2 regions of the Plantactinospora siamensis genome follow, and region 2 is predicted to be linked to the other one. Evidence: riboswitches for the same ligand, from Rfam matches in the RefSeq annotation. Region 2 holds a riboswitch; the other holds the start of a gene.

Region 1 (14,186 bases), on a different contig from region 2:
GTGCCGCCGACCGTGATGTCGTCGTACGCCTGGAGCTTCTGCCCCGGATCGAAGTAGAGCACCGACATGCTCAGCGGGGTGGGCTTCTCGCCCTCCAGGCCGCGCAGCCCGGCGCCGCCGGTCGACCCCTCCACGAAGAGCTGGGTCGGTTGCTCGCCGTCCACCTGCGGAAGCCGCAGCACCTCGCGGTGGTGCACGTGCCCGGAGAGCACCAGCGGGACGGTCCCGGAGAGCGGACCGGCGGAGGCCGGGTCGTGCACCAGCGCGATGTCCACCTTCTGCGGCGCGGCCGAGCGGATCGTGGCGGCCAGCCGTTCCCCGGTGGTGATGACCTGATCGGCGACCTGCGTGGTGAGCCCCGAGCCGGCCGGCGAGGTCTCCTTGTCGGGGGTGAACCGCGGGTCGCCGGCGCCGGCGATGGTCAGCCCGGCGACCTTGGTGAGCGACTGGTCGAGGACCGTGGCGTTGGGCTGCTTGGCCACGGCCGCCGCCGTGGCGCTGGAGTCGTGGTTGCCGCGGATGTAGACGTACGGCTTCTTCAGCTGGCCGATGGAGTTCACGAACGAGGCCTCCGGCTCGCTGCCCCAGTCGGTGATGTCCCCGGTGTCGATGACCACGTCGATGTTGAACTGCTCGACCACCGTGCGGATGACCTGCCAGGCGGACGGGTTGAGGTGCAGGTCCGAGATGTGCAGCACCCGCGTGGTGCCGGGGGACGGCTCGTACACCGGGAGCGCCGAGAGCGTCGTGTAGAGCTTGCTCACGTTGCCGACCAGCCGTTGCAGCTGGTCGGCGTACTTGCCATAGTTCGTGGCGATCGACCGCGCATCGCCGACGATGGCCGGCGCGTTGACCAGCAGGCCCTCGTAGCGCGGCTCCTCCAGGGCCCGGGGGTGCAGGGTCAGCCCGGCCAGCCCGAGGCTGCCGCCGGTGATGACCAGCGAGAGCACCCCCGACCAGGCGACCCGGCGTACGTTCCGGAAGACCAGGGCGGCCAGCAGCAGCGACCCGAGCAGGGCCGCGCCGATGGTCCGCAGGATCAGCCGGGCCGCGCCCTCGCTGACGTCCCGGACGGCGAGGCTGCTGATCCGGTCCAGGTTGCCCGGGTCGCTGATGAGCGCCTCGGTACGCCGCTGGTCGAGGGCGCCGAGCTGCACGGTGAGCCGGGTGGGCCCGTCGTGGCTGTCGAACTCGAGGGCGCCGAGCGGCGGGATGCGGACCGTGGTGCCGCCGCTGGCGGACGGGCTGAGCGCCAGCTGCGCGCGGAACGGGCCGATGTCGGTCTCCACCCGGCCGCCGAGCAGGGTGCCGAGCACCACGCCGACCAGGCTCACCGCCACGATGGCCGCGGCGATCCGGGTCCGCCGACCCCAGGTCGAGGTCGCGGCCCGGCGACCGCCGTGCCACGCCGTGGTCAGCGCCCCGCCCGCCGCGGTCGCGCCACGCCGTACCGCTGCCGCGGTCGCCGCGCGCCGCGCCGCGGTGGTGTCGCGCCGCGCCGCGGTCGTGTCGCGCGGTGCCGCCGGGTCCCTTCGCTCGTCAGCCACGAGAGGGTGACCTGCCCGCCCACCGATCTTGGGAAACCTGCCGGCGTCGCGGGCTCAACTGCGCCCCGCGCCGCCGTCGGAGAACACCAGCCGGATCAGTCGGTCGTCGTCGGCCCTCGGCCGGCCCCGGCCGTCCTTGTTCGAGGTGGAGATCCAGAGCGAACCGTCCGGCGCCGCCACGGCGGCCCGCAGCCGCCCGTACCGGTTGGTCAGCACGGCCCGGGGCTGGCCCAGCACGCCGCCGTCGGCGGTCAGTTCCATGAGCCAGAGCCGCTCACCCTTGAGGCACGCGGCCGCGAGCAGCCGCCCGATGATGGCCGCGCCGGAGCAGGACGCCTCGTCGGTGTGCCACTGCACCAGCGGGTAGCTGAACCTCGCGTCGGTGCCCGGCTGGTCGGAACCCGGCGCCCCGCCCTCGACATCGGGCCAGCCATAGTTGTGCCCCGGCTCGATCCGGTTGATCTCGTCCCAGGTGTTCTGACCGAACTCGGTGGCGTACAGGCGCCTGTTCTCGTCCCAGGCCAACCCCTGCACGTTGCGGTGCCCGAGCGACCACACCGGCGAGTTGGCGAACGGGTTGCCGGGCGCCGGCTTGCCGGCCGGGGTGATCCGGAGGATCTTGCCGGCCAGGCTCTTCTGGTCCTGCGCGAGGCCGCGTTGGGTGGCGTCGCCGGTGGTCGCGTACAGGAAGCCGTCCGGGCCGAAGGCGAGCCGACCCCCGTTGTGGACGCCGGAGCGCGGGATGCCGGTGAGGATGGGTGTCGGCTGGCCACCGAGGGTGAGTCGGGCGATCCGGTTGTCCCGGTCGGTGGAGTAGTAGACGAAGACCGCCTTGTCCTTTTCGTATTCCGGTGAGACGGCGATGCCGAGCAGACCTCCCTCGCCACCCGCCGCAACTCCCTCGACCGTCTGCACCGTAGCGACCTTGAGGCCGTCCGGGCCGGACTCGGGGCCGACCTTGAGGATCTTCGCGGAGTCCCGCTCGGTGACCAGGGCGCCGCCGTCGGGCAGGAACGCGATGGCCCACGGCACGTTCAGGCCGGTGGCGAGGACCGTGGCGGCCACCTCCTGATCGGTGCCGCCGCCCCGCGTCGAGGCCGGGGCCGTGGGGGTGGGAAAGCGCGGCGGCTCCCCGGCCGGGTCCGGCTTCGGTTCGCCGAAGGAACAACCGCCGGCCGCGAGGACGGCCGCCGCGCACAGCGCGACCGCCGCTCGGGCCCGGGCGCGGTGCCGGTACGTGGTCCGAAGGCTCACCGGCCCAGCCTAGTCGCGCCGGCACAGCGTCGCGGATCTCCCCGCGGTACGCGGCCGGGCGCCGAAGCCCCGCTCCGGCGCCCGCTCAGATCGGCCTTGATGCAACGTGTGAAACGGTGTAATCATGTAATCAGTACGATGGAGGTGCGGTATGCGAGACCGGAGATGGGATGTCGCGGGTGGCCGGAACGAGCCACCGCCCGCGGACGACGCGGCGGCCTGGATCACCGGGGCGGTCCCGGACGGTTGGTTCAACGGTCCACCGCGGGTCGTGGTGGACCGCGAAGAGATCATCATTGTCGGCCGGCTGCCCGAGCCGGAGTTGGCGGCCGAGGCGACGCCGGCGGACCGGGCGGCCGCCGAGGCGGGGCGGATCAACCAGCACCGGGAGGAGACCCGGGACCGGCGGATCGGGATCGCCCGGCAGATCGAGCACCGCTACCGCCGGAAGGTGGCCTGGGGCGCCGCCTGCGGCGAGACGGAGGAGTTGTTCACCAACGTGTCGGCGCCGGTGATGACCCGGCTCCGCCAGCCGGAGCGCCGGGTCCTCGACACCCTGGTCGACGCGGGTGTGGCGCGGTCCCGCTCGGAGGCGTTGGCCTGGTGCGTCCGGCTGGTCGGCCAGCACGCGCAGGAGTGGCTCGGTGAGCTGCGCACCGCCATGGGCACGGTCGAGGACCTCCGCCGCCGCGGCCCCACCACCTGAGGAAGGAAGGGCCCCTTGTTATCGCTTTTCGTATAGGAAGGGGCCCTTCCTAACCGTTCGGCGTCGGCCGGCCGCCCGGCGGCGGCGCCGGAGGGCTATCGTCGGCCAGCGTGAAGATCTGGATCCCGCACGAGGAGGGCCGGTCGCTGCTCGGCGAGCTGCCCGCGGACGTACGCGTGGAGATTGTGGCCGACCCGCAGCAGCCGCCGGCGGAGCGCGCCGGCGTCGAGTTCTGGGTGCCGCCGTTCCTCGCGCCCGGCACGGCGGTACGGCTCGCCGCGGAGCTGCCCGACCTGCGCGTCGTACAGCTGCTCTCGGCCGGCGCCGACGCCTGGGCCGGCCGGCTGCCCGCCGGGGTGACCCTGTGCGACGCCCGCGGCGTGCACGACACGTCCACCTCGGAGTGGGTGCTCACCGCGATCCTGGCCCACCTGCGCGCGTTCGACGAGTTCGCCCGGGCGCAGGCCCGGCACGAGTGGGCGAGCCTCGACTACCTGCCGACGGACGAGCTCGCCGGCAAGCGGGTGCTGCTCGTCGGCGCGGGCTCGATCGGCGCGGCCATCGAGGCACGGCTCCGGCCATTCGAGGTGGAGATCACCCGGGTGGCCCGGACGGCCCGGCCGGAGCAGGGCGTGCACGGCGTGGCGGAGCTGCCGGAGCTGCTGCCGCACGCCGACATCGTGGTGCTGATCGTGCCGCTCACCGACGAGACGCGCGGCATGGTGGACCGGAAGTTCCTGGCGTCGATGCACGACGGCGCGCTGCTGGTGAACGCGGCCCGCGGCCCGGTTGCGGACACCGACGCGCTGGTGGCCGAGCTGAGCGCCGGTCGGCTGCGGGCCGCGCTGGACGTGACCGACCCGGAGCCGCTGCCCGCCGGCCACCCCCTGTGGGACGTGCCCGGCCTGCTGCTCACCCCACACGTGGGCGGATCCGTACGCGGCCTGCTGCCCCGGGCGTACCGGCTGGTCGGGGCGCAACTGCGGCGCTTCCTTGCCGGGGAACCCCTGGAGAACGAGGTGGTGGGCGGCTACTGACCGGCCGAGCCCGGGCCGCGGGAGGCCGCGCCGGGGCTCGGGCCCGGTGTGCCGGGGCTCGGGCTCGCTGTGCCGGGGCTCGGGCTCGGTGTGCCGGGCGAGGCCGGGGCGTCGGGCGAGGCCGGGGTGTCGGGCGAGGCGGGGCTGTCGGGCGAGGCGGGGGTGTCGGTGGCGGCCGGGCCGGGGGCCGCCGCCGGGTCCAGCGGCTGGCCGCTCGCGGCGATCAGGCGCGACAGGTCGGACCGGCGTACGCCGGGCAGCGCGGCGGAGGCGCCGTCGGTCAGCCGGACCGTCACCCGACCTCGCTCGTCGACGCCGAACTCGGCCACGTCTGGCCACGGGATGCGACGCTGGCCCACCAGCGCGCGCAACCGCAGCCCCGCGGGGTCGGCGTCGGTGCCGGACCGCCAGGCCCAGATCCCGATGGCCAGGGGCACCAGCAGGATCGGCGCGAGATACCAGCGCAGGCTCGCCACCGGCAGCGCGCCGATGAAGGCGATCAGGGCGGCCAGCCAGATCGTCTGGCTGTGCCGGAAGCGGACGGTGTCGGCGGAGCTCACCCGCCGATTTTCGCACCCGGCGGCCGGGTCCGGGCCGGCGGCCCGCTGCCGGGGCCGCCGGAGCGCGGGTGTTAAGAAGGGCCCCTTCCTATACAAAAAGCGATAAGAAGGGGCCCTTCCTTACACCCTCAGGCGGTGGCGTAGCCCGGCATGGGGTAGCCGGCGAGCAGGTCGCGGACCTCGCCGGCGATCCGCTCGATCGTGCTCTCGTCGTCCTTGACGGCCGCGCCGATCGCCTCGTCCATCCAGGCCGCCACCTGCGGCATCTGCTCCTCGGTGAGGCCGCGGGTGGTCAGCGCGGCGGTGCCGAGCCGGATTCCGGACGGGTCGAACGGCTTGCGCGGGTCGTACGGCACGGTATTGTAGTTGAGCTCGATGCCGGCCCGGTCCAGCGCCTGCGCCGCCGGCTTGCCGCCGATGCCCTGGCCGGTGAGGTCGGCGAGGATGAGGTGGTTGTCCGTGCCGCCGGAGACCAGGTCGTAGCCCCGCTCGACGAGCGCGGCGGCCAGCGCCTTGGCGTTGGCCACGATCTGCGCCGCGTAGGCCCGGAAGTCCGGCCCGGATGCCTCGCGCAGCGCCACCGCGATGCCCGCTGTGGTGTGGTTGTGCGGGCCGCCCTGCAGGCCCGGGAACACGGCCTTGTCGATCGCCGAGGCGTGCTCGGCGGTGCTGAGGATCATCGCGCCGCGCGGGCCCCGCAGGGTCTTGTGGGTGGTGGTGGTGACGACGTCGGCGTGCCCGACCGGCGACGGGTGCGCGCCGCCCGCCACCAGACCGGCGATGTGCGCGATGTCGGCCACCAGCACCGCGCCGACCTCGCGGGCGATCTCGGCGAAGCCGGCGAAGTCGATGGTGCGCGGCACGGCCGTGCCGCCGCAGAAGATCACCTTCGGGCGTTCCCGGCGGGCCACGTCGCGGACCTCGTCGAGGTCGATCCGCCCGGTCTCCCGGGACACCCCGTAGCGGACGGAGTTGAACCACTTGCCGGTGGCCGAGACGGACCAGCCGTGCGTGAGGTGCCCGCCCATCGGCAGCGACATGCCCAGCACGGTGTCGCCGGGGGAGAGGAAGGCCAGATAGACCGCGAGGTTGGCGGGCGAGCCCGAGTATGGCTGGACGTTGGCGTGATCCACCCCGAAGAGCGCCTTGGCCCGCTCGATGGCCAGCGTCTCGATCTGGTCGATCAGCTGCTGGCCCTCGTAGTAGCGGCGCCCGGCGTAGCCCTCCGAGTATTTGTTGGTCAGCACGGTGCCGCTGGCCTCCAGCACCGCCGCCGACACGTAGTTCTCCGACGCGATCATCCGCAGCTTGTCGTGCTGGCGCTGCGCCTCGGCCTCGACGAGGCCGGCCAGCTGCGGGTCCGCCGCAGTCAGGCTGGGAATCGGTGGTATGTGCACGAGCGTCCTCCTGGCTTCGTCCGGCGGCCGCCACCAGCGCGACCGGCGGAATGGAGCGGCTGCTTCACCGCACCGGATCCTGCCAGTGCGGGTAGCCACGGTCCCCGGCGGGCGGGTGCCCGTCGGCCTCCGCGTACGCCCAGGCGCGCGACGCACGCATCCGGTCGCTCCCCGGTGGTTCTCTCCACCTCACGGCGCCAGTCGCGAGTACGTCGATGCTACCCGTCGAGCGGGCCGGGGAGCGGCAGCGCAGCGCCGGCGAAGGGGCTTGACCGGTTCAGCTGGCGCGCGGCGGAGCGGTGCTGCCGCGCGGGGTCAGGTGCGCGCCCTCGTCCTGGTACGCCCCGACCTGCTCGCCGCGGATCAACGCCAGCAGGTGCCGGGCGGCGTGCCCGCCGTACGCCGGAATGTCCCGGCTGAGCGCGGTGAGGGCCGGGTGCACGAGTTGGCACAGCGGCGAGTCGTCCCAGGCCACGATGGACAGTTCGCCGGGCACGGCCAGACCCATCTCCTGGGCCACGGCCAGGCCGGCGATCGCCATCACGTCGTTGTCGTACATGATCGCGGTGGGTCGTTCGGGGGCGCTGAGCAGCCGGCGGGTGACCCGGGCGCCGTCCTCGCCGCTGTAGTCCGAGGGCACGCTGAGCGACCAGCGCACCTCGGGGCGCTCGCAGACGCGCTGGAAGGCCGACGTGCGGAGCTCCGTGTGCAGCAGCCCGGGCAGGCCGCCGACCCGGGCGATCCGGCGGTGTCCCAGGGCGATGAGGTATTCGAGCGTCTCGGTCACGGCCGCGGCGTCGTCGGACCAGACGTGCGGCAGCGCGCCGGTGTGCCCGGGGCCGCCGATGACCACGGCCGGCAGGTCCAGCTCCTCCAGCATCGGCACCCGCCGGTCGTCGGCGCGCAGGTCGCAGACGAAGACCCCGTCCACCCGGCGCTCGCCCCACCAGCGCCGATATACCGCCACCTCGGCCTCGGGGTCGGCCACCACCTGCAGGGTGAGCGCGTAGCCGCGGGACGACAGCTCGGCCTCGACGCCGCTGATGAGCTCCATGAAGAACGGCTCGATGCCGAGGATCCGGGCCGGCCGGGACAGCGCGAGCCCGACGGCCCGGGCGCTGGCCCCGGAGAGCGCCCGGGCGGCGCTGTTCGGGTTGAAGCCGATCTCCTCGGCGATCGCGAGAATGCGTTGCCGGGTCGCGGCCGAGACGCCGGGCTGACCGTTGAGGGCGTACGAGACGGCCCCCTTGGACACCCCGGCCCGCCGGGCCACGTCGGCGATCGTGGGCCGCTTCACCGCGCTCCTTCGGATCGGTCGTTCTCCCCGGACCGAGGTAAGGATGGCCCGGGGGTTGGCACCTTACCGGTCGGCGGGGCCGGCCGGAGGCGCTCACTACTTGCACGGTTAAGCATAGTGGTCCCGATGCTCGCGGCGGGAATTCCTATACAACGTTGGAAGTGGGTGGGAGCGCTCCATGTAACGGTAAAGATGATGAAAACGGGCCAACCGCTTCGGCAAATTTCGGCGTAGGTCACGGCTCGGCTACGGGATCGCTCGCTTATTGACACACCTTGTCACCCCACTTACGGTGGCTTTCACTTACCCGGTTCAGTCGACGTTCCTCGATCATGGGAGCGTTCCCACATTGTGCTCGGAGGATTGGCAAATGAGACGGTCTTTGCCCAGATGGCTGCGGGTGGCCGCGGTGGGGCTGGTGGCGACCACCATGGTCGCCGCGTGCAGTGGCAAAAGCACGACCTCCAGCGGTGACAGCTCCCAGGTCACCCTGAAGATCGCGTTCTGGGGGGACTTCGGCCTGACGGATCTCAAGACCAAGTACGAGGCCGCGCACCCCAACGTCAAGATCGAGCTGAACACGGGCGAATACAACGCCCAGCACGAGGACCTGCAGAAGAAGCTGATCGCCGGCTCCGGCGCGCCGGACATCGCGGCGATCGACGAGGGCTTCATCGTGCAGTTCCGCTCGCAGGCCGACAAGTTCGTCAACCTCCTCGACAAGGGCGCCGGCTCGTACGAGAGCAAGTACCTGCCGTGGAAGTGGAAGAACTCGATGTCGCCGGACGGCAAGGCGCAGATCGGCCTCGGCACCGACGTCGGCGGCCTGGCCATGTGCTACCGGACCGACCTGTTCAAGGAGGCCGGCCTGCCCACCGAGCGGGACCAGGTCTCAGCGCTCTGGCCCGACTGGGACAAGTTCATCGACGTCGGCAAGCAGTACACCAACAAGACCCACAAGAAGTTCATCGACGCCGCGTCGAACATGTTCAACCCGATCCTCACCCAGCAGCCGGTCGGCTTCTACGACCAGAACGAGCAGCTGCAGATGGACGGCGGGCCGAAGGTCGCCTTCGACTACAGCGTGAAGGCCGTCCAGGCGGGCCTCTCGGCCAACCTGGCCAGCTTCCAGGCCGACTGGGACAAGGGCTTCCTGGGCAACAAGTTCGCCGTGCTGGCCTGCCCGGCCTGGATGCTCGGGCACATCAAGGACACCGCGCCGTCCACCAAGGGCAAGTGGGACATCGCGGCCGTTCCCGGCGGCGGCGGCAACTGGGGCGGCTCCTGGCTGACCATCCCCAAGCAGGGCAAGCACGTCGACGAGGCGTACAAGCTGCTGGAGTGGCTGGTCCAGCCGGAGCAGCAGATCGAGATCTTCAAGTCGGTCGGCAACCTGCCCTCGCAGCCGGCGCTCTACACCGACCCGGCGATCGCCGACTTCAAGAACCCGTTCTTCAGCAACGCCCCGGTCGGGCAGATCTTCCCGAAGATGGCGCAGGGCCTGCAGCCGCAGTACCTGGGCAAGAAGGCCGGCCCGACGCGGGTGGCCGTGGAGAACGTGCTCACCCGGGTGCAGAACGGCTCGCTCAAGCCGGACGCCGCCTGGGCGGAGGCCGTCAAGCAGGCGCAGAAGGCGGCGTCGAGCTGAGGTTGCGGTCCCGCGGCCCCGATCCGGGGCCGCGGGACGGCGCCCGCCGGGGCCGCACCGGGACCGGATCGCCACGGGGGCGGTCCGGTCCCGGTCCGCCCGCCACCGCCTTGGTTCCGCCGTCCCGGCCATCCGTCCGAGGAGAAGACCTGATGTCCACCACCCGCACCCAGCCGGCCCCGTTCGGCGGCCAGCGGGCCGGCCGCCCCGGCGGGCCGCCGGCCGTCGGCCGGGCGCCCGTGCCGCAGCGGTCCAACCTGCGCAACCGGCTGCTCCGCTTCGACATGCGCTACATGCCGTACGTCATGATCGCCCCGTTCTTCCTGCTGTTCGCGGTGTTCGGGGTCTTCCCGCTGATCTTCAACGCGATCGTCGCGTTCCGGAACTGGCGTCTGGACGACCCGACCAAGACCGGTTGGGCCGGTACGGAGAACTTCACCAAGCTGTTCGGCGACTCCGACTTCTGGAACGCCCTCTACAACACCCTGGGCATCTTCGTGCTCTCCACGGTGCCGCAGCTGATCATCGCGCTCGTGGTGGCCTCGGTGCTGAACCGCAGGCTGCGCGGGCAGTCCTGGTGGCGGGTCGGCGTGCTGCTGCCCTACGTCACCCCCATCACGGCCTCCACGATGGTGTTCAGCACGATCGTCTCCCGCGACTACGGCATCGCGAACTGGGTGTTGGGGTTGGTCGGGATCGGCGGCGCCGACCATCCGATCGACTGGCGGGCCGACAAGCTGCACTCCTGGATCGCCATCGCCACGATGGTCAACTGGAAGTGGATCGGCTACAACGCCCTGCTCTACCTGGCGGCCATGCAGTCCATCCCGCGGGACGTCTACGAGGCCTCGGCCATCGACGGCGCGGGGCCCAGCCGCCAGCTCTGGCAGATCACCGTCCCGATGATCCGCCCGGTGGTGCTGTTCACCGTGGTGCTGTCCACGATCGGCGGCCTGCAGCTCTTCACCGAGCCGATGCTGTTCGACCTCAACTCGCAGAGCGCCACGGGCGGCCCGAACGGCGAGTGGCAGACCATCGGCCAGCTCATCTACAAGGTCGGCTGGAAGGACCTCAACCTCGGCTACGCGGCCGCCATGGCGATGGCGTTGTTCGTCATCGTGCTGCTGCTCACCGGCCTGAACGCCCTGCTCACCAATCGCATCGGAGGAGGACGACGGTGACCGCCAGCACCGCCGCACACACCGCCCGGCACTCCGCCGCCCCGACCGCGGCGCCGCGCGGCCGCCGCGCCGCCCTGCTGGGCCGGGCGCCACAGGACACCCCGGGCAGCATCAAGACGTACCTGCTGCTCGCGCTCATCGTGCTCTTCTCGGCGTTCCCGATCTACTGGATGTTCGTGATCGCCACCAGCACCGACGAGGCGCTCACGAAGACGCCGCCGGCCGTCGTACCGGGCAACCAGTTCTTCGTGAACCTGCACGAGGTCTTCACGATGCAGGACGTCTACTTCGCGGCCTCGCTGATCAACAGCCTCATCGTGTCGTCCGTGGTGACCCTCTCGATGCTGTTCTTCTGCTCGCTGGCCGGCTTCGCCTTCGCCAAGCTGCGGTTCCGGGGCAGCAACGCGCTGATGCTGTTCGTGGTGCTCACCCTCACCGTGCCCAGCCAGCTCGGCATCGTGGCCCTGTACATCGTGATGGGCAAGCTCGGCTGGAACGGCACCCTGCTCGCGGTGATCGCGCCCAACCTGGTCACCGCGTTCGGGGTGTTCTACATGCGGCAGTTCATCCTCAACGCCGTGCCGGACGAGCTGATCGAGTCCGGTCGGATGGACGGCGCCACCACGATGCGGCTGTACTGGAGTCTCGTGATCCCGGCGATCCGCCCGGCGCTGGCCGTGCTCGGCCTGCTCACCTTCGTGGCCACCTGGAACGACTTTCAGTGGCCGCTGATCACGCTGAACGGCTCGGACTTCCCGACCTCGATGGTGGCCATCTCCGACCTGGCCAGCGGCAACTACGTCATCTACCGCCGGGTGCTGGCCGGCGCGTTCGTGGCCACCCTGCCGCTGCTGGTCCTGCTCGGCATCGGCGGCCGGCAGATCGTCCGCGGCATCATGGAAGGCGCGGTGAAGGCGTGACGGCGTCCGTCCGGCCGCTGCACGACGGATGGACGCTGCGCGCGGAGCCCGGTCCGGACGTACCGGCCGAGCTGATCGGGGTGGCGGTGCCGGCGACCGTGCCGGGCTGCGTGCACACCGATCTGCTCGCGGCCGGTCTGATCCCGGACCCCTACCTGGACGCCAACGAGACGGCGCTGTCCTGGATCGGGCGCACCGACTGGACGTACGAGACCAGCTTCGACTGGGCGGGCGCCGACACCGAGCGGGTCGACCTGGTCTGCGCCGGGCTGGACACCGTGGCCACCGTGCTGCTCAACGACGTCGAGCTGGGTCGTACCGCCAACATGCACCGGGGCTGGCGGTACGACGTCCGGGCGACGCTGCGGCCTGGCCGGAACGTGCTGCGAGTGCGCTTCGGCTCGGCCTACCGCTATGCCGAGGCCATGCGCGACCGCCTCGGCGACCGGCCGAACGCCTACCCGGAGCCGTTCAACTTCATCCGCAAGATGGCCTGCAACTTCGGCTGGGACTGGGGACCGAACCTGGTCACGGCCGGGATCTGGCAGCCGATCTCGGTGCACTGCTGGGACACCGCGCGGCTGGCCGAGGTCCGCCCGCTGGTCACCGTCGAAGAGGGCCGGGGCCGGGTGGCCGTACACGTCCGGCTGGACCGGGCGGGCGACGGGCCGGTCCGGGTGGCCGCGGCCCTCACCGGCGCGCCGGACGGCCCGGCCGAGGCCGCCGTGACGGTGCCGGCCGGGGAGCGCACGGCCGTGCTCGACCTCACGGTGGCCGATCCCGAGCTGTGGTGGCCGCGCGGGTACGGCGGGCAGCCGCGCTACCCGCTGGCCGTCACCCTGCACGACACCGACGCCGACGCCGCTGACGCCGACCCAGACGCCGACCCCGACGCCGCCGCTGACGCCGACGCCGGCGGCGGCGGCAGCGGCGAGCTGGACCGGGTGGACCGGCTGATCGGGTTCCGCACGGTCAGCCTGGAGACCACCCCGGACGCCCTCGGTACGCCGTTCACCCTCGTGGTCAACGGGCGACCGGTCTTCGTCCGGGGCGCCAACTGGATCCCCGACGACGCGTTCCCGACCCGGGTGACCCGGGAGCGGTACGCGCGCCGGCTCGACCAGGCCGTCGGGGCCAACCTGAACCTGCTGCGGGTCTGGGGCGGCGGCCGGTACGAGTCGGACGACTTCTACGACCTCGCCGACTCGCTCGGCCTGCTGGTGCAGCAGGACTTCCTCTTCGCCTGCGCGGCGTACCCGGAGGAGGGCCCGTTCCCGGCGGAGGTGGCGGCGGAGGCCCGCGAGCAGGTGGCCCGGCTTGCCGGGCACCCGAGCCTGGTGCTGTGGACCGGCTGCAACGAGAACATCTGGGGATTCCACGACTGGGACTGGCGGGCGCCCCTGGCCGGCCGCAGCTGGGGCGAGGGCTACTACCTGGACCTGCTGCCGGGCATCGTGGCCGAGCTGGACCCGACGGTGCCGTACTGGCCGGGCAGCCCGTGGTCCGGCCGCGCGGACCTGCACCCCAACGATCCCGGACACGGCACCATGCACATCTGGGACGTGTGGAACGACGACGACTACACCAAATACCGCCAGTACGTGCCGCGGTTCGCGGCCGAGTTCGGCTGGCAGGCGCCGCCGGCGTACGCCACGCTGCGGCGGGCCCTGTCGGACGAGCCGCTGGCGCACGACTCGCCCGGGATGGCGCACCACCAGAAGGCCATCGACGGCGACCGGAAGCTCCAGCGGGGGCTGGACGCGCACCTGCCGGCGCCGCGGGACTTCGACGACTGGCACTATCTCACCCAGGTGGTCCAGGCCCGCGCGGTGGCGTGCGGGATCGAGCACTTCCGGGCGCACCGGCCGGTGTGCATGGGCACCATCATGTGGCAGCTCAACGACTGCTGGCCGGTGACCTCGTGGTCCGCCGTGGACGGGGACGGCCGGCGCAAGCCGCTGTGGTATGCGCTGCGCCGCTCGTACGCCGACCGGCTGCTCACCGTGCAACCGCACGAGGGTGGGCTGGTGGTGGTGGCGGTCAACGAGACCGCGACGCCGTGGGCCGCCGAGGTGGCCCTGGTCCGGCTCACCCTGGACGGGGAGCCGCGAGCCAAGGCGTCGCTGCCGGCACGGGTGCCCGCGTACTCGGCCGTGGCGCTGCCGGTGCCCACGGACCTGGCGGATCCGGAGCGCCCGCGCAACGAGCTGCTGCTGGCCGACGCGGAGAGCGCCGGCGCGGCCCGGCGGGGCGAGGCCGGCGACGCCGAGCGGGCGCTGTGGTTCTTTGCCGAGGACCGCGACCTGGAGTGGCCGGTGGCCGACTACACGGCCGAGGTGGACCGGGTCACCGGCGGCTACCGGGTCCGGGTGAACGCCCGTACCCTGCTGCGGGATCTCACCCTGCTGCCCGACCGGCTCGACCCGGGCGCCACCGTGGACGATGCGCTGCGCACGCTGCTGCCCGGGGAGACCGCCACCTTCACGGTGTCCACATCGGCCACCCTCGACCCCGCCGCCCTGGTCACCCGCCCCGTCCTGCGCTGCATCAACGACATCCGGTAAGGAAGGGCCCCTTCTTATCGCTTTTTGTATAGCAGGGGCCCCTTCTTAACCGCTCGCGGCCGAGGCGGGGGTGGC
Region 2 (14,186 bases):
GGCCGGGGCCGCGGCCACGCGGGCCGACTCCGGGTTGCCGGTCCGGGTGCGCCAGGCCAGCATCGCGGCGCCGCTGCGGTCGGCCGCGTCCGAGGAGGCCGAACCGGGCGCGCCGACCCGGCCACCCGAACAGATCCGCCGGATGATGACCTCGTACCAGACCGGGACCCGGCGGGGCCGGTCGGCGGCGGCCCAACTGAGCGAGGCCGGCGCGGAGCAGGTCGCCGCCGCGACCGAGCCGCCGGCCGACGACGAGGCCGTCGGCATGGCTGGGCCCGCCAGCCCGGCGCTGGCCGCGGATGCCGACACCGACGGCGGGGCCGAGTCGGCCGCCGCTGGCCCGGTGCCGGCCGACGAGGCATCGCCGGCCACGGCTCTGACGCCGGCAGACCATGCTGTACCGGCCGACGATGCCGAGCCAGCGGCGGGTCCGGCGGCCGATGAGGCTGCGCCGGTCGAGGGCGCGACGCCGACGGACGCTCCCGTCCCGTCCGACGGCCGGGAACCGGCTGGCGACCCGGCCCTGGTTGGTGACCCGGCCCTGGTTGGTGACCCGGCCCTGGTTGGTGACCCGGCCCTGGTTGGTGACCCGGCCCGGGCTGGCAACCAAGAACCGGTGGGCAGCGCGGCCCGGATCGGCGACGAGGCTTCCGCCCACGACGAGGCTTCCGCCCACGACGAGGCTTCCGCCCACGACGAGGCTTCCGCCGACGACCAGGCTTCCGCCGACGACCAGGCTTCCGCCGACGGCTCGGAACCGGCCCGCGACGCGGCGCGGACCGCCGAGCGGGCGGCGCCGGCCGACGCGGCCCGGACCGATGACGACCCGCCCGCAGCCGACCATGACGGCGCTTCCAGCAGGTAGAAAGAGGACAACGAGTGGTGCAGCAGACGGCTTCAAGCGTTGACCTGGCATGGTTGCTGGACGACCTGGTCGGCCGGGTGAAGCAGGTGGAGCACGCGATCGCCCTGTCCACCGACGGGCTGTTGCTGGCCGCCTCCCGCGGGCTGAGCCGGGACGACGGGGAGCACCTGTCGGCCATGGCGTCCGGGATCCAGAGCCTGGCCCGGGGCGCGGGCCGGCGGTTCGGCGGCGGGCAGGTGCAGCAGACCATCATCGAGATGCAGTCGTCGTTCCTGTTCGTCACGGCGGCCGGCCGGAACGCCTGCCTCGCGGTGCTGGCCTCCGAGGACGCCGACGTGGGGCTCATCGCGTACGAGATGGCGATGCTGGTGACCCGGGTGGGCAAGTTCCTCAGCTCGCCGGACCGGGTCGATGCCCCGGGCGAACGGTGAGCCCATGGTCGATCCCGGTGATCCAGCGGATGAGCAGTGGCTCGACGAGCACGCCGGCCCCGTGGTGCGCCCGTACGCGGTGACCCGTGGCCGGGCGCGGACGGAGTCCGGCTCGTTCGACCTGATCTCGCTGGTGGTGGCCACGGAACGGACCCCGACCGCCGAGATGGGGCTGGGGCCCGAGCACCTGGCCATCGTGGCCCTGTGCCAGCGGCCCCTGTCGGTGGCGGAGATCGCGGCGCATCTCAACCTGCCGCTGGGCACGGTCCGGGTGCTGCTCGGCGACCTGGTGGAACGCGAACTGGTACGGGTGCGTGAGCCGCGCGCCACGGCGGCCCTTCCCGATGACAGCGTTTTCGAGGCGGTTATCAATGGACTACGAGCACTCTGACCGCCGGGTTCCGGAGGGCCTGCCCACCGGGATCAAGATCCTGATCGCCGGTGGTTTCGGGGTAGGCAAGACCACCCTGGTGGGTACGGTCAGCGAGACGCCGCCGTTGCGCACCGAGGAGGTGCTGACCGAGACCGGCGTCGGCATCGACGACCTGTCCGGGGTGGAGGAGAAGGCCACCACGACGGTGGCCATGGACTTCGGCCGCATCACCATCAGCGACGATCTGGTGCTCTACCTGTTCGGCACGCCCGGCCAGGACCGCTTCTGGTTCGTCTGGGACGAGCTGTCGTTGGGCGCGCTGGGCGCCGTGGTTCTGGCGGACACCCGCCGGTTGGCCGACTGCTTCCCGTCGATCGACTACTTCGAGGGCCGCGGCACCCCGTTCATCGTGGCGGTCAACTGCTTCGAAGGCGCCCAGCGGTACGCGCTGCACGATGTGCAGCAGGCGCTGAATCTCGACGCCGACGTCCCGGTGGTGCTCTGCGACGCCCGGCGCAAGGAGTCGGCGAAGGACGTGCTCATCAACCTGCTGGAGCACGCCATGAAGCTCCGCGAGAGCCGCCGCTGACCCGCGGCGAGCGCGCCCGCCGCCGCCCGCACCGCCGGAGCGGAGGCGTTAAGAAGGGCCCCTTCCTATACGAAAAGCGATAAGAAGGGGCCCTTCCTTCGAAGCTCAGCCGAGCATCTTGCGCAGGACGTACTGCAGGATGCCGCCGTGGCGGTAGTAGTCGGCCTCGCCCGGGGTGTCGATCCGGACCACCGCGTCGAACTCCACACCGGTGTCGGTGCTGACCTTCACGGTCCGCGGGACGGCGCCGTCGTTCAGCGCCGTGATGCCGCTGATCGTGAACGTCTCGGTGCCGTCGAGGCCGAGCGACTCGGCCGTGGCGTCGGCCGGGTACTGCAGCGGCAGCACCCCCATGCCGATGAGGTTCGACCGGTGGATCCGCTCGTACGACTCGGCGATGACGGCCCGCACGCCGAGCAGCATGGTGCCCTTGGCCGCCCAGTCGCGGGACGAGCCCGAGCCGTACTCCTTGCCGGCCAGCACCACCAGCGGCACGCCGGCCTCGGCGTACGCGACGGACGCGTCGTAGATGGAGGTCTGCTCGCCGCTGAGGTGGTTGACGGTGACGCCGCCCTCCACGCCCGGCACGAGCTGGTTGCGCAGCCGGATGTTGGCGAAGGTGCCCCGGATCATCACCTCGTGGTTGCCCCGGCGTGAGCCGTACGAGTTGAACTCGTGCCGCGGCACGTCGTGCTCGGCCAGGTACTTCCCGGCGGGGGAGTCGGGCTTGATCGAGCCGGCCGGCGAGATGTGGTCGGTGGTCACCGAGTCGCCCAGCTTGGCCAGCACCCGCGCCCCGGAGATGTCGGCCACCGGCGCCGGCTCCGGCGCCATGCCCTCGAAGTACGGGGGCTTGCGGACGTACGTCGAGGCGCCCTCCCAGGCGAACGTGTCGCCGGTGGGGGTGGGCAGCGACTGCCAGCGCTCGTCGCCGGCGAAGACGTCCGAGTATGCCTGGCCGAAGCCGGTGGCGCCGATGGCCTTGGAGATCACGTCCTGGATCTCGGCGGTGCTCGGCCAGAGGTCGCGCAGGAAGACCGGCTGCCCGTCGGAGTCCTCGCCGAGCGGCTCGTTGGCCAGGTCGATGTCCATGGTGCCGGCCAGCGCGTACGCCACCACCAGCGGCGGGGAGGCCAGGTAGTTCATCTTGACGTCCGGGTTGATCCGGCCCTCGAAGTTCCGGTTGCCGCTCAGCACCGACACCACGGTGAGGTCGTTCTCGTTGACCGCGGCGGAGATGGCCTCCGGCAGCGGACCGGAGTTGCCGATGCAGGTGGTGCAGCCGTAGCCGACCAGGTTGAAGCCGAGCTTGTCGAGGTAGGGCGTGAGACCGGCCCGCTCGTAGTAGTCCATGACCACCTTGGAGCCGGGGGCGAGGGTGGTCTTCACCCAGGGCTTGCGGGCCAGGCCCTTCTCCACCGCGTTCCGGGCCAGCAGCGCCGCGCCGATCATGACCTGCGGGTTCGAGGTGTTGGTGCAGGAGGTGATGGCCGCGATCACCACGGCGCCGTGGTCGAGCTCGAACTCCGTACCGTCGTCGCCGGTGACCCGGACCGGGTTGCTGGCCCGGCCGCCGGCGCCGACCGCGGCGGTGACCAGGTCGCGCGGCGCGTCGGCCGGGTCGCTGACCCCGTTGGCCGGGGCGTCGCTGGCCGGGAAGGACTCGGCGCTGGCCTCGTCCGCGTGCCCGGCAGCGCCGTACGGCCGCTCCTGCTGCGGGACGCCGGGCGTGCGGCCGGCGTCGCCGCCGGTCTCGTCGGCGGCCACGTAGTCGGTGAGCGCCGACCGGAACAGCGTCTTGGCGTTGCCCAGCGGCACCCGGTCCTGCGGGCGCTTCGGCCCCGCGAGGGACGGCTCGATGGTGGACAGATCCAGCTCGAGCCGCTCGGAGTACTCGGGCTCGTGGGCCGGGTCGTGCCAGAGGCCCTGCTCCTTGGCGTACGCCTCGACCAGCGCCACCTGCTGCTCGTCCCGGCCGGTGAGCTTCAGGTAGTTCACGGTCTCGTCGTCGATCGGGAAGATCGCCACGGTGGAGCCGTACTCGGGGGACATGTTGCCGATGGTGGCCCGGTTGGCCAGCGGCACCGCGCTCACGCCGGGGCCGTAGAACTCGACGAACTTGCCCACCACGCCGTGCTTGCGGAGCATCTCGGTGATGGTGAGGACCAGGTCGGTGGCGGTGGTGCCGGCGGGCATCTCACCGTGCAGCTTGAAGCCGACCACCCGGGGGATGAGCATGCTGACCGGCTGGCCGAGCATGGCGGCCTCGGCCTCGATGCCGCCCACGCCCCAGCCCAGCACGCCCAGGCCGTTGACCATGGTGGTGTGCGAGTCGGTGCCGACGACCGTGTCCGGGTACGCCTGGCCGTTGCGCTCCATGATCGTCCGGGCCAGGTACTCGATGTTCACCTGGTGCACGATGCCGGTGCCCGGCGGCACCACCTTGAACTCGTTGAACGCGGTCTGGCCCCAGCGCAGGAACTGGTAGCGCTCCTTGTTGCGCTGGTATTCCAGCTCGACGTTGCGGGCGAAGGCGTCTTCCCGGCCGAACAGGTCGGCGATGACCGAGTGGTCGATGACCAGCTCGGCCGGGGCCAGCGGGTTGACCCGGGTGGGGTCGCCGCCGAGGTCCCGGACCGCCTCCCGCATGGTGGCCAGGTCGACCACGCACGGCACGCCGGTGAAGTCCTGCATGAGCACCCGGGCCGGGGTGAACTGGATCTCCACGCTGGGGTCGGCGTCCGGGTCCCAGGCGCCGAGCTGGCGGATGTGGTCGGCCGTGATGTTCGCGCCGTCCTCGGTCCGCAGCAGGTTCTCCAGGAGGATCTTCAGGCTGTACGGCAGGCGCTGATGCCCGTCCACCTTGTCGATCTTGAAAATCTCGTAGCTCGCGTCTGAAACGCGCAGCTCACTTTTGGCACCGAAGGTGTCGAGGCTCGCCACGTCGTACTCCTTCATCGCAGTTCCGCCGGCCGGGCTCCCCGGCGCGGTGCGCCGGGCTCGCCCGCAAGTCTGTCGTACCGGTTACCGCGACCGTCGGCCGAGGTAACCCCGCGGAGCCAGGCCCGCGGTCCGAGTTCATCAAACCGTACGTCCGTCTTGCTATTCGCGCAACCCCGTGCCACGCTGACCGGGAGGGAGGTCGCCATGATCCATCACGTGCAGCTCGCCTGCCCGCGCGGCTCCGAGGAGGTGCTCCGGGCGTACTACGCGGGCGTGCTCGGCCTGGTCGAGAAGCCGAAGCCGGCGGCGCTGGCCCCGCGCGGCGGCTGCTGGTTCGTCGCCCCGGACCGGCCCGCCGGCTCGGATGGCGCGGCCGGCGCGGATGGCGCGGGCGGCGCGGGCGGCCCGGCTGGCCCGGGCGGCGCGGGCGGCCCGGCCGGCATCGAGCTGCATCTCGGCGTCGAGGACGACTTCCGGCCGGCCCGCAAGGCGCACCCCGGGCTGCTCTGGCCCGACCTGGACGCGCTCGCCGACCGGCTGACGGCGGCCGGCTACGACGTGACCTGGGCCAACGACGAGCTCCCCGGACTGCGCCGCTTCCACACCCACGACCCGCACGGCAACCGCCTGGAGTTCCTCGCCCCGGCATAGCAAGGAAGGGCCCCCTGTTATCGCTTTTTGTATAGCAGGGGCCCCCTCTTAACGGTGCCGGGCCTGCCGGTCGACGAGGGCGGCGCCGAAGACCCACTCCGACGTCTGGTCGATGAAGTCCGTGGGAAAGCCGGGCGCGAATCCGGCAGCCGCGTCCAGGCGGTCGACGGCCGCCGCGGGCAGGGTCAGGTCCGCGGCGCCCAGGTTGTCCCGCAGTTGGTCGAGGTGGCGCGCCCCGACGATGGGGTGGACGGCGGGCGACCGCGCCATCGTCCAGGCGAGGGCGACCTGCGACGGGGTGGCGCCGAGTTCGTCGGCGACGTCCTGCACGGCCCGCGCGGCCGCGTGGTCGCGCTCGGACAGCGAGTCGGCGTCCAGCCGGTTCGCGCCCTGCGGGCCGGCCGCCCGGGTGTACTTGCCGGACAGCACCCCGCCGGCCAGCGGACTCCAAGCCGCCACCCCGAGGGACAGCGCCTCGGCCATCGGCAGCAGTTCCCGTTCGATGTCCCGGTGCAGCACGCTGTACGGCACCTGCAGGCCGATGAACGGGCTCCAGCCGTGCCACTCGGCCAGGGTGTTGGCGCGGGCCACGATCCAGGCGGGGGCGTCGGAGATCCCCACGTACAACACCTTCCCGGCCCGTACCGCGTCGTCGAGCGCCCGCATGGTCTCGTCGATCGGGGTGCTCCGGTCCCAGATGTGCACCCAGTAGATGTCCAGGTAGTCCGTGCCCAGCCGGCGCAGGCTGGTGTCCAGCGAGGCGCGCAGGTTCTTGCGGTGGTTGCCGGCCGCATTGGGGTCACCGCCGTCCCGGGAGACGGTGTACTTCGACCCGAGCACGAACCGCTCCCGCCGACTCCGCAGCAGTTCGCCGAGGATCTCCTCGCTCGCGCCGCCCCGGTAGTTGATCGCCGTGTCGATCGCGTTCCCGCCGGCCTCGGCGTACGCGTCCAGGATCCGTTCGCACTCCGGCAGCGGTGCGCCCACGCCACCCTGCTCCCCGAAGGTCATCGCGCCAAGGATGAGTTCGGAGACGCGTAATCCGCTGTGGCCAAAGGTCCGGTATCTCATGACAGCGACCATACATATTGTTCAGACAGTGCGTCTAGACGTGTTGTCCGGACAAATTGGGTATCGTCACGGGCATGCCGCCGCCCGCCGCCCGCCCGACCCGCCGGTCCGGTCCCTCCGCACCGGGTGAACTGCGGGAACGCATTCTCTCGGCGACCCGCACGCTGCTGTCCCAGCGCCGGTTCGAGACGCTCAGCGTGGCCGACATCCTGGCCGCCGCCCAGGTGTCCCGGGCCAGCTTCTACTTCTACTTCCCCAGCAAACAGTCCGTGCTGGGCGAACTGGTCCGGCAGGCCGTCGCGCAGGGGCAGCGGGCCGCCGGCCCCTGGCTCGACGGGCGGCAGGACCCGGTCGAGGCGCTCCGGACCGGGATCCTCGACGGCGCGCGGCTGTGGCGGGACAACGCCGGCGTGCTGACCGCGATCGTCGAGAACCTGGGGTCCGACGACGACCTGCGGGCGCTGTGGACCGGGCAGATGGACCTTTTCACCGAAGCGGCGGTGGCCCGGATCAGCGCCGACCCCAGGGCCCGGGAACACCTGGGTGATCTGAACGTACGTGCCGTCGCCGCGGCGCTGACCTGGCAGGGCGAGCGGCTCTACTACCTCGCCGCGGCCGGCGTCCCGCCGTTCGACGACCAGGCCGTGCTGGTGGCGACGCTCACCAACGCGTGGACGTCAACCCTGTACGGCGAGACCGCGCCACTCCGCCCGGCCCCTAGCGGTGCGGAACAGGCGCCGGAGGCGGCACGGGCTCACCGGTGACGCCCACGGGCCGGTGGCGGGTTCGGGTCAACGCCCGTGCCGCCACGGGCCAGTCGTGGGCCCGTACCGGTGCGCGCCGGTGCTAATGTGCCGGCCGTGATCGCCGCAGACGTCCACCTGAGCGCCCAGCCCCGGCTCGACTTCGTCGTCGCGCCGTTTCCCGCCGACCCGGAGCGACCCGAGGCGCGCCGGCTGCGTACCGAGTACGCCGGGGTGGCCTGGATCGGCGACCGCCCGGACCCGGCAACCGGGATGGCCGGACCGGTCTACCAGCGCCGGGGCGTCGACACCCAGCTGTTCCTGCCGGACACCCACTGGTACGACGTGGACGCGCTGGCCGACGTGGAGCTTCAGGTGACGGCGGGGCTGATCCAGGTGGCCGCCACGGCGCAGGGCACCCAGGGCCTGGTGGGCGCGCTCGCCGAGCCGGCGGCCGACTTCTACGAGCACCCCGAGGGGGACGGCGTCGGCCTCTGCCTGGTGCTGCGTGGCGACATCTGGTCCAATCTCGGGCTGAGCTACCGGGTGACCGTGCTGTGCGACCCGGCAGCCGTGAGACGTACCGGCGCCGTGGTCGAGCCGGGCGACCACGACGACCCGGAGCCCGACGCCACCTGACGGCGGCCCGACACCGCCGGACGGCCGCCCGACGCCACCTGACGGCGGCGCGACGCCACCTGACGGCGGCCGGATGCCACCTGACGGCGACCGGATGGCCACCCGGGCCCCGACCGAGCGGGGACGACGACCGGCGTCACGACGCCGGGGACGTCACCAGGCCCTCGGCGGCGGCCACGGTCTGCTCCAGCAGGACCGCGATGGTCATCGGTCCGACGCCGCCGGGCACCGGCGTGAGCAGGCTGGCCCGGACCCGTGCCGACGGGGCGTGCACGTCACCCAGCCCGCCCGGGTGGTAGCCGGCGTCCACCACCACCGCGCCGGGCTTCAGCCACTCACCCCGGACGAACTCCGGCCGGCCCACGGAGGCCACCACGAGGTCCGCGCCCCGGACCAGCTCGGGCAGGTCCCGGGAGCGGGAGTGGCAGTAGGTCACCGTGGCGTCGCGGGCCAGCAGCAGCATCCCGACCGGCCGGCCGAGGATGGGACTGCGGCCCAGCACCACGGCACGCCGGCCGACCAGGGGCACGTCGTACGCGTCGAGCAGCCGAAGGATCCCGCCGGGCGTGCAGGAGACGAAGCCCGGCCGGCCGAACGCCATGGCGCCGAACGAGTGCATGGTCACCCCGTCCACGTCCTTGGCCGGGGCGATGGCCTCGAACGCGGCCCGCTCGTCGATCCCGGCCGGCACCGGATGCTGGAGCAGGATGCCGTGCACGGCCGGGTCGGCCGAGAGCGTGCCGACCCGGTCCACCAGCTCCGTCGTGGAGATGCCGGCCGGCAGCGCGACGAGCCGGGAGCCGATCCCGGCCGCGGCGCACCGGTTGCGCTTCATCCGCACGTACGTCTCGGACGCCGGGTCGTCGCCCACGAGCACCGTGGCCAGGCAGGGGCGTACCCCCGTCCGGGCCTCCAGGGCGGCGGCGCGGTCGGCCGCTCCGGCCAGGATGTCCCGGGCGAGGTCGGCGCCCGCCATCGGACGGGCGAGGTCGGCGCCCGCCGCGGAGGGCGCGTGGTCGGCGCCGGCTGTGGGACGGGCAGATTCGGTGGCGCTCATGGCAGCTCCCGGGGTCGGCGTCGCATAAGGCACTGCGATTCGCCCAGGCGCGCGGCGGTGCTGACGGCGTCCGGATCGCCCGGGTGGCTACCGGTCGTTTGGACGCTTGGCCGCTCCCCGGTGGTGCTCCACTCGATGCGCCAGTCACGGCCGCGCTAACCGTACCCCGCAGCGGCCCGTTCTTGACCGGTCGCCCCCGGCGGGCCACGGCCCCGGCGCGGGCCCTACGGCTCACCGACCTCGGTCGGCGCGGCGCCGCTCTCCGGCGGGAGACCGGGCGCCGGATCGGCGCCGGGCGTCTCGCCGCGGGCCACGGCGGCCGGCGCGGCGTCCCGGGGGATGCCCGCGGCCGCGTACGCGTCGGCCTCGTCCAGCGTCTCCTGCCGCAGCAGCGTCCGGGCCAGCCGGTCCAGCTGCTCGCGGTGCTCGCGCAGCGTGGCCAGCGCCTCGGCGTAGCAGTCCTCGACGATCCGCCGCACCTCGCCGTCGACCAGCTCCCGGGTGCCCGGCGCCACGCCGTCCAGGCCCAGCGGGGACTCCTGGCCGGGCCGCGGCAGCACGGTGACCGGGCCGATGGCGTCGGACATGCCCCACCGGCCGACCATCTGCCGGGCGATGTCGCTCACCTGGTCCAGGTCGCTCTCGGCGCCGGTGGTCATGTCCCCGAACACCAGCTCCTCGGCGGCCCGGCCGCCGAGCGCGCCGATGATGCGGCCGCGCAGATACTTGGCCGAGTAGCCGTACCGGTCGGTGTTCGGGCTCTGGAAGGTGACGCCGAGCGCCTGCCCGCGCGGGATGATCGAGATCTTGCGGACCGGGTCGGCGCCCGGGGTGAGCATCCCGAGCAGCGCGTGGCCGGACTCGTGGAACGCGGTCCGCTCCTTGTCCTCCTGGGTGAGCATGATCCCGCGCACGGTGCCCAGGGTGACCTTCTCCAGCGCCTCGCCGAAGTCGGCCGGCTCGACCTTCTCGTGCTGGCGCCGGGCGGCCACCAGGGCCGCCTCGTTGACCAGGTTCTGCAGGTCGGCGCCGACCATCCCGGGCGTGGTGGCGGCCAGGTCGCCGAGGTCGACGTCGTCGGCCAGCGGTACGCCCCGGGTGTGCACCTCGAGGATCTTCCGGCGGCCGGTCACGTCGGGCGGGCTCACCGTCACCCGCCGGTCGAACCGGCCGGGGCGCAGCAGGGCCGCGTCGAGGATCTCCGGCCGGTTGGTGGCGGCCAGCACGATCACGCCCTCGCTGCCGGTGAAGCCGTCCATCTCGGTGAGGATCTGGTTGAGCGTCTGCTCGCGCTCGTCGTTGCCGCCCAGCGACTGGGCGCCGCCCCTGGCCCGGCCGATGGCGTCCAGCTCGTCGATGAAGATGATCGACGGCGCGACCTTCTTGGCCTGCTCGAACAGGTCCCGGACCCGGCTCGCGCCGACCCCCACGATCATCTCGATGAACTCGGAGGCGGACATCGAGAAGAACGGCACCCGGGCCTCCCCGGCGACCGCCCGGGCCAGCAGGGTCTTCCCGGTGCCGGGCGGACCGGACAGCAGCACCCCGTGCGGCACCCGGGCGCCGAGCCGGCGGTACCGCTGCGGATCGCGGAGGAAGTCGACGATCTCGGTGACCTCCTGCCGGACCTCCTCGATGCCGGCCACGTCCGCGAACGTGGTCCGGGGCCCGGCGTCGGGCTGGTAGAGCTTCGCCCGGGACCGGCCGATCCCGCCCACCCCGCCGGCCATCGCCTGAGCACCCCGGCGCAGGAACCAGACCAGCAGGAGGATCAGCAACAGGGTGGGTCCGAAGCCGAGCAGCAGCTGCTGCCAGATCGGCGCCGGCGCGTCGGGCGGCCGGGCGTTGACCGGTACGCCCGTGCTCTGCAGCGTGCTGAACAGCTTGTCGTCGGCGAACGACGGCCGCTCGGTGCGGAACCGTTCCACCTGGCTGCCCTTGGTCTGCCCGACCGGGGTGTAGCTGGCCTTCTGCTTGAAGGAGCCCTCGATCGTGTCGCCGGTCGAGGTGATGTCGGCGACGTTGCGCGCGTCCACCTGGCTGAGGAAGAACGTGTACGACACCGGGGTGCGTTCGGCGGGCGCCAGCAGGTTGGACGAGACGAACCAGTTGACCACCAGCAGGATCAGGAACAGCCACCCGTACCGCTGCCAGGCCGGCCGCCGGCGCTGCGGCGGCCGGCCGGCGCCCTCGCCGGGCATGCCCTCCACCCGCCACGGCGGGGCCGGCTGGTCCGGCTCGGGCCGCTTCGGGGGGAAGCTGCGCGGCAGCGTCCTGCCGTCGTCCGGCGGCGGGGCAGCGGTGGTCATGACCACCGCGTACCCTCCGCCGGCCGGATTTATCCCGGATACACCTCGAACTCCCACAGCGAGTAGCCGTACGACGTGCCGCGCTGGACGCCCGCCATCCGCACGTACCGGGCGGTGGTGGTCGGGAAGGTCACCACGTCCGTTCCGCCGTTGCCGGCCGCCGTGCTGAACACCGACTGCCAGCTCCGGCCGTCCGTCGAGGTCTCGATCCGGTACGCCCGGCCGTACGCGGCCTCCCAGCGCAGGATGACCCGGTTCACCGCGCGGGCCGAGCCGAGGTCCACGGTGATCGACTGGTTGTCCGTCCACCAGCTGCTCCACCGGGTGCTGCGGTCACCGTCCACGGCCGCCGCGGCGGAGAACCCGAGGAAGGTTCCGTTGGCGCTCACCGACGCGCCCCGGGCCAGGTTGGTGATGTCGTCGCCGCGGTGCGCGGGGAACGACACCACCTGCTGGAACGTGGGCCGGTTCTGCCAGGAGATCTTGTCCTGGGTGATGCCGCCCAGCGGGGACTGGATGATCGTATCGGCGCACCACTGGTCGCCGGCCGCGCAGTCGCCGTCGCCCGGGTAGGTGACGGTGGCCGGCTCGGCGGCCGCCGCGTCCAGGGCCGCCGCCAGGTCCCGCCGGCAGCTCGCCAGGTCACCCCCGCCGCAGTACGTCCGGCCGAGCCCGCCGGACACCGGGTCGCCGAGCACGGCGCGCAGGTCCTTGTCCAGGTAGCCCCACCAGCCGTACTGGAAGGAGGAGCCGACGTGCTTGCGGCCGCCGTGGCCGACGCTGCCGGCCTGGCCGGCGCTCGGGGACTCGTTGATCGGCAGCACGCCCGCCAGCGCGGCGTACAGGTCCGGGCCGAGCTGGCCGGCGAACGCGGCCTCGACCAGCCGGGGCCAGGCCGCGTCGAACAGCGCGATCGCGTCGGCGTGGGCGTAGACGTGCGAGCCGGGCGAGGTCTCCACCCGCCGGGCGCCGTCGGCCTGCCAGGACCGCAGCGCCGCCACGTGCGCCTCCTGGCCGGGCTGCCCGTCGAGGATCCGCAGCAGCTCCGGCAGCAGGTTCTCGGCCCGCAGGTCGGTCACGGCCGCCTCCTCGACCAGGCGTACCACGTCGGCCCGGCCCGGCTTGCCGGCCGCGAGCGCCGCCTTCACCCGGCGGTCCAGCAGGTTCGCCCGGTGCACCGCGCCGAAGCTGTAGTTGCCGTCCGCGGCGCCGTACCCGGGGGCCTGCTTGTTGTTCCAGCTCACGAAGTAGTCCTGGTTGACCGCCTGCGGGTGCGCAGCCGGCGGGGTGAGCTGCGCGGTGTTGGCGTCCGGGTCCCAGCCCACCCACTCGTACGCCGGGTCGGCCTTGGTGGGCAGGTTCGGGTTGGCGCCCGCCGGCCGGACCGGGTTGTCGCCCGAGTTGTAGTACGCGGTGTCGGCCGAGTTCACGTAGAACCAGTTGAACGCGTACCCGACGTTCGATGCGCTGGCCTGGAAGTCCGCCGGGGTGCCCATGGCGGCCGGGTCGTTGAACGCCTGGAAGCCGATGGCCGACTCGGCCTCGTGCCGGTACGTCGAGCGCAGCTGGGTGTACGCCACCGGGGTGCCGCCCGAGGTGCCGCGGTAGGCCACCAGGCCGTACCGGGTGCGCAGCGACACCAGGTCGTACGAGCCGGCCGGGGTGCCGTCGGCCACCGTGGGCTTCCAGGCGTTGTTGCGGACCAGCCGTTCCATCGGCAGGCACTGGCCGCGCCAGCGGTAACCGGTGGAGTCGACGGTCGGCGCCGAACCGTCGGTGTTGCACAGCGGCACGGCGTACGTGTCGGTGATGTCCTGGCCGGCCGAGGTGGCGCTCCACGAGTAGTCCTGGCCGCGGCCCAGCAGCACGTACAGGTTGAGGCCGGCGAACGCCACGCCGCGGGCGCTGATCCCCGGACCCTGGAGCTCCTGCAGCATGAGCAGCTGCGGGGAGAAGTAGCCGGTCTGCGGGCCGAACACCGCGATCGGGTGGCCGGTGCCCGAGCGCGCGGCCGAGACGACCACGGCGTTCGACATGCCGCGCCGGACGGCCGTGTCCGGTCCGACCGCCGCGGTGCTGCCCGCCGAACCGGTCGGGTTCGCCACCACCGGCTCCGGCCGGGTGGTGCCGGCGTCCGGCAGCGCCACGCTCGCGGCGTTGTCGTCGGCGTCGCCGTACGGGAAGCTGCTGCCGTTGTGGACGGTGGTCACCGTCTCCGGGTCGTTGCGCTCGCGGAACGCGTTCCACACCCGGTCGCCCTCGGTGACGCCGTACCGGGCCCGGGCGGTGATCCGGGCGATGGCCGACGGCACCTCGCCGCCCCCGCCGCCGCCGAACAGCCCGCCGACCACGCCGGCCGTGGCGATCAGGTCGGTCATCTTGAACGGCTCGGGACCGCCCGCGTTGGTGACCGCGTCGAGGTGGCCGGTGAGGACGTACTCGCCGGGGCAGTTGCGGGCCGACATGCAGTGCGCGATGTACGCGTTGATCCCGGCCACGTACTGCTCGACGTCCG

Evidence for each region. Region 2 has a riboswitch for ZMP and ZTP ahead of ACFFHU_RS18015 (bifunctional 5,10-methylenetetrahydrofolate dehydrogenase/5,10-methenyltetrahydrofolate cyclohydrolase). Riboswitches for the same ligand answer to the same signal wherever they lie in the genome.
Region 1: it holds a riboswitch for ZMP and ZTP, as region 2 does, so the genes downstream of both, glyA (serine hydroxymethyltransferase) here and ACFFHU_RS18015 (bifunctional 5,10-methylenetetrahydrofolate dehydrogenase/5,10-methenyltetrahydrofolate cyclohydrolase) in region 2, are expected to answer to the same signal.

What each region holds. Positions count from the first base shown of each region.
Region 1 covers NZ_JBHLUE010000004.1:521,819-536,004, reverse strand. Annotated here, with positions in the region: gene ACFFHU_RS07340 (metallophosphoesterase family protein) at 1-1,418, opposite strand, end outside; gene ACFFHU_RS07335 (PQQ-dependent sugar dehydrogenase) at 1,602-2,801, opposite strand; gene abmR (ATP-binding transcription factor AbmR) at 2,953-3,507, shown strand; gene ACFFHU_RS07325 (2-hydroxyacid dehydrogenase) at 3,618-4,544, shown strand; partial or broken gene ACFFHU_RS07320 (PH domain-containing protein) at 4,733-5,104, opposite strand; gene glyA (serine hydroxymethyltransferase) at 5,233-6,501, opposite strand; ZMP/ZTP riboswitch at 6,632-6,716, opposite strand; gene ACFFHU_RS07310 (LacI family DNA-binding transcriptional regulator) at 6,779-7,798, opposite strand; gene ACFFHU_RS07305 (ABC transporter substrate-binding protein) at 8,169-9,446, shown strand; gene ACFFHU_RS07300 (carbohydrate ABC transporter permease) at 9,599-10,627, shown strand; gene ACFFHU_RS07295 (carbohydrate ABC transporter permease) at 10,702-11,547, shown strand; gene ACFFHU_RS07290 (glycoside hydrolase family 2 protein) at 11,544-14,111, shown strand; gene ACFFHU_RS07285 (dihydrodipicolinate synthase family protein) at 14,157-14,186, opposite strand, start outside.
Region 2 covers NZ_JBHLUE010000016.1:123,474-137,659, reverse strand. Annotated here, with positions in the region: gene ACFFHU_RS31710 (nitrate- and nitrite sensing domain-containing protein) at 1-865, shown strand, start outside; gene ACFFHU_RS18055 (roadblock/LC7 domain-containing protein) at 880-1,296, shown strand; gene ACFFHU_RS18050 (DUF742 domain-containing protein) at 1,301-1,687, shown strand; gene ACFFHU_RS18045 (GTP-binding protein) at 1,668-2,258, shown strand; gene ACFFHU_RS18040 (aconitate hydratase) at 2,364-5,216, opposite strand; gene ACFFHU_RS18035 (VOC family protein) at 5,406-5,852, shown strand; gene ACFFHU_RS18030 (aldo/keto reductase) at 5,901-6,923, opposite strand; gene ACFFHU_RS18025 (TetR/AcrR family transcriptional regulator) at 6,998-7,687, shown strand; gene ACFFHU_RS18020 (hypothetical protein) at 7,784-8,305, shown strand; gene ACFFHU_RS18015 (bifunctional 5,10-methylenetetrahydrofolate dehydrogenase/5,10-methenyltetrahydrofolate cyclohydrolase) at 8,442-9,281, opposite strand; ZMP/ZTP riboswitch at 9,397-9,520, opposite strand; gene ftsH (ATP-dependent zinc metalloprotease FtsH) at 9,587-11,671, opposite strand; gene ACFFHU_RS18005 (penicillin acylase family protein) at 11,701-14,186, opposite strand, start outside.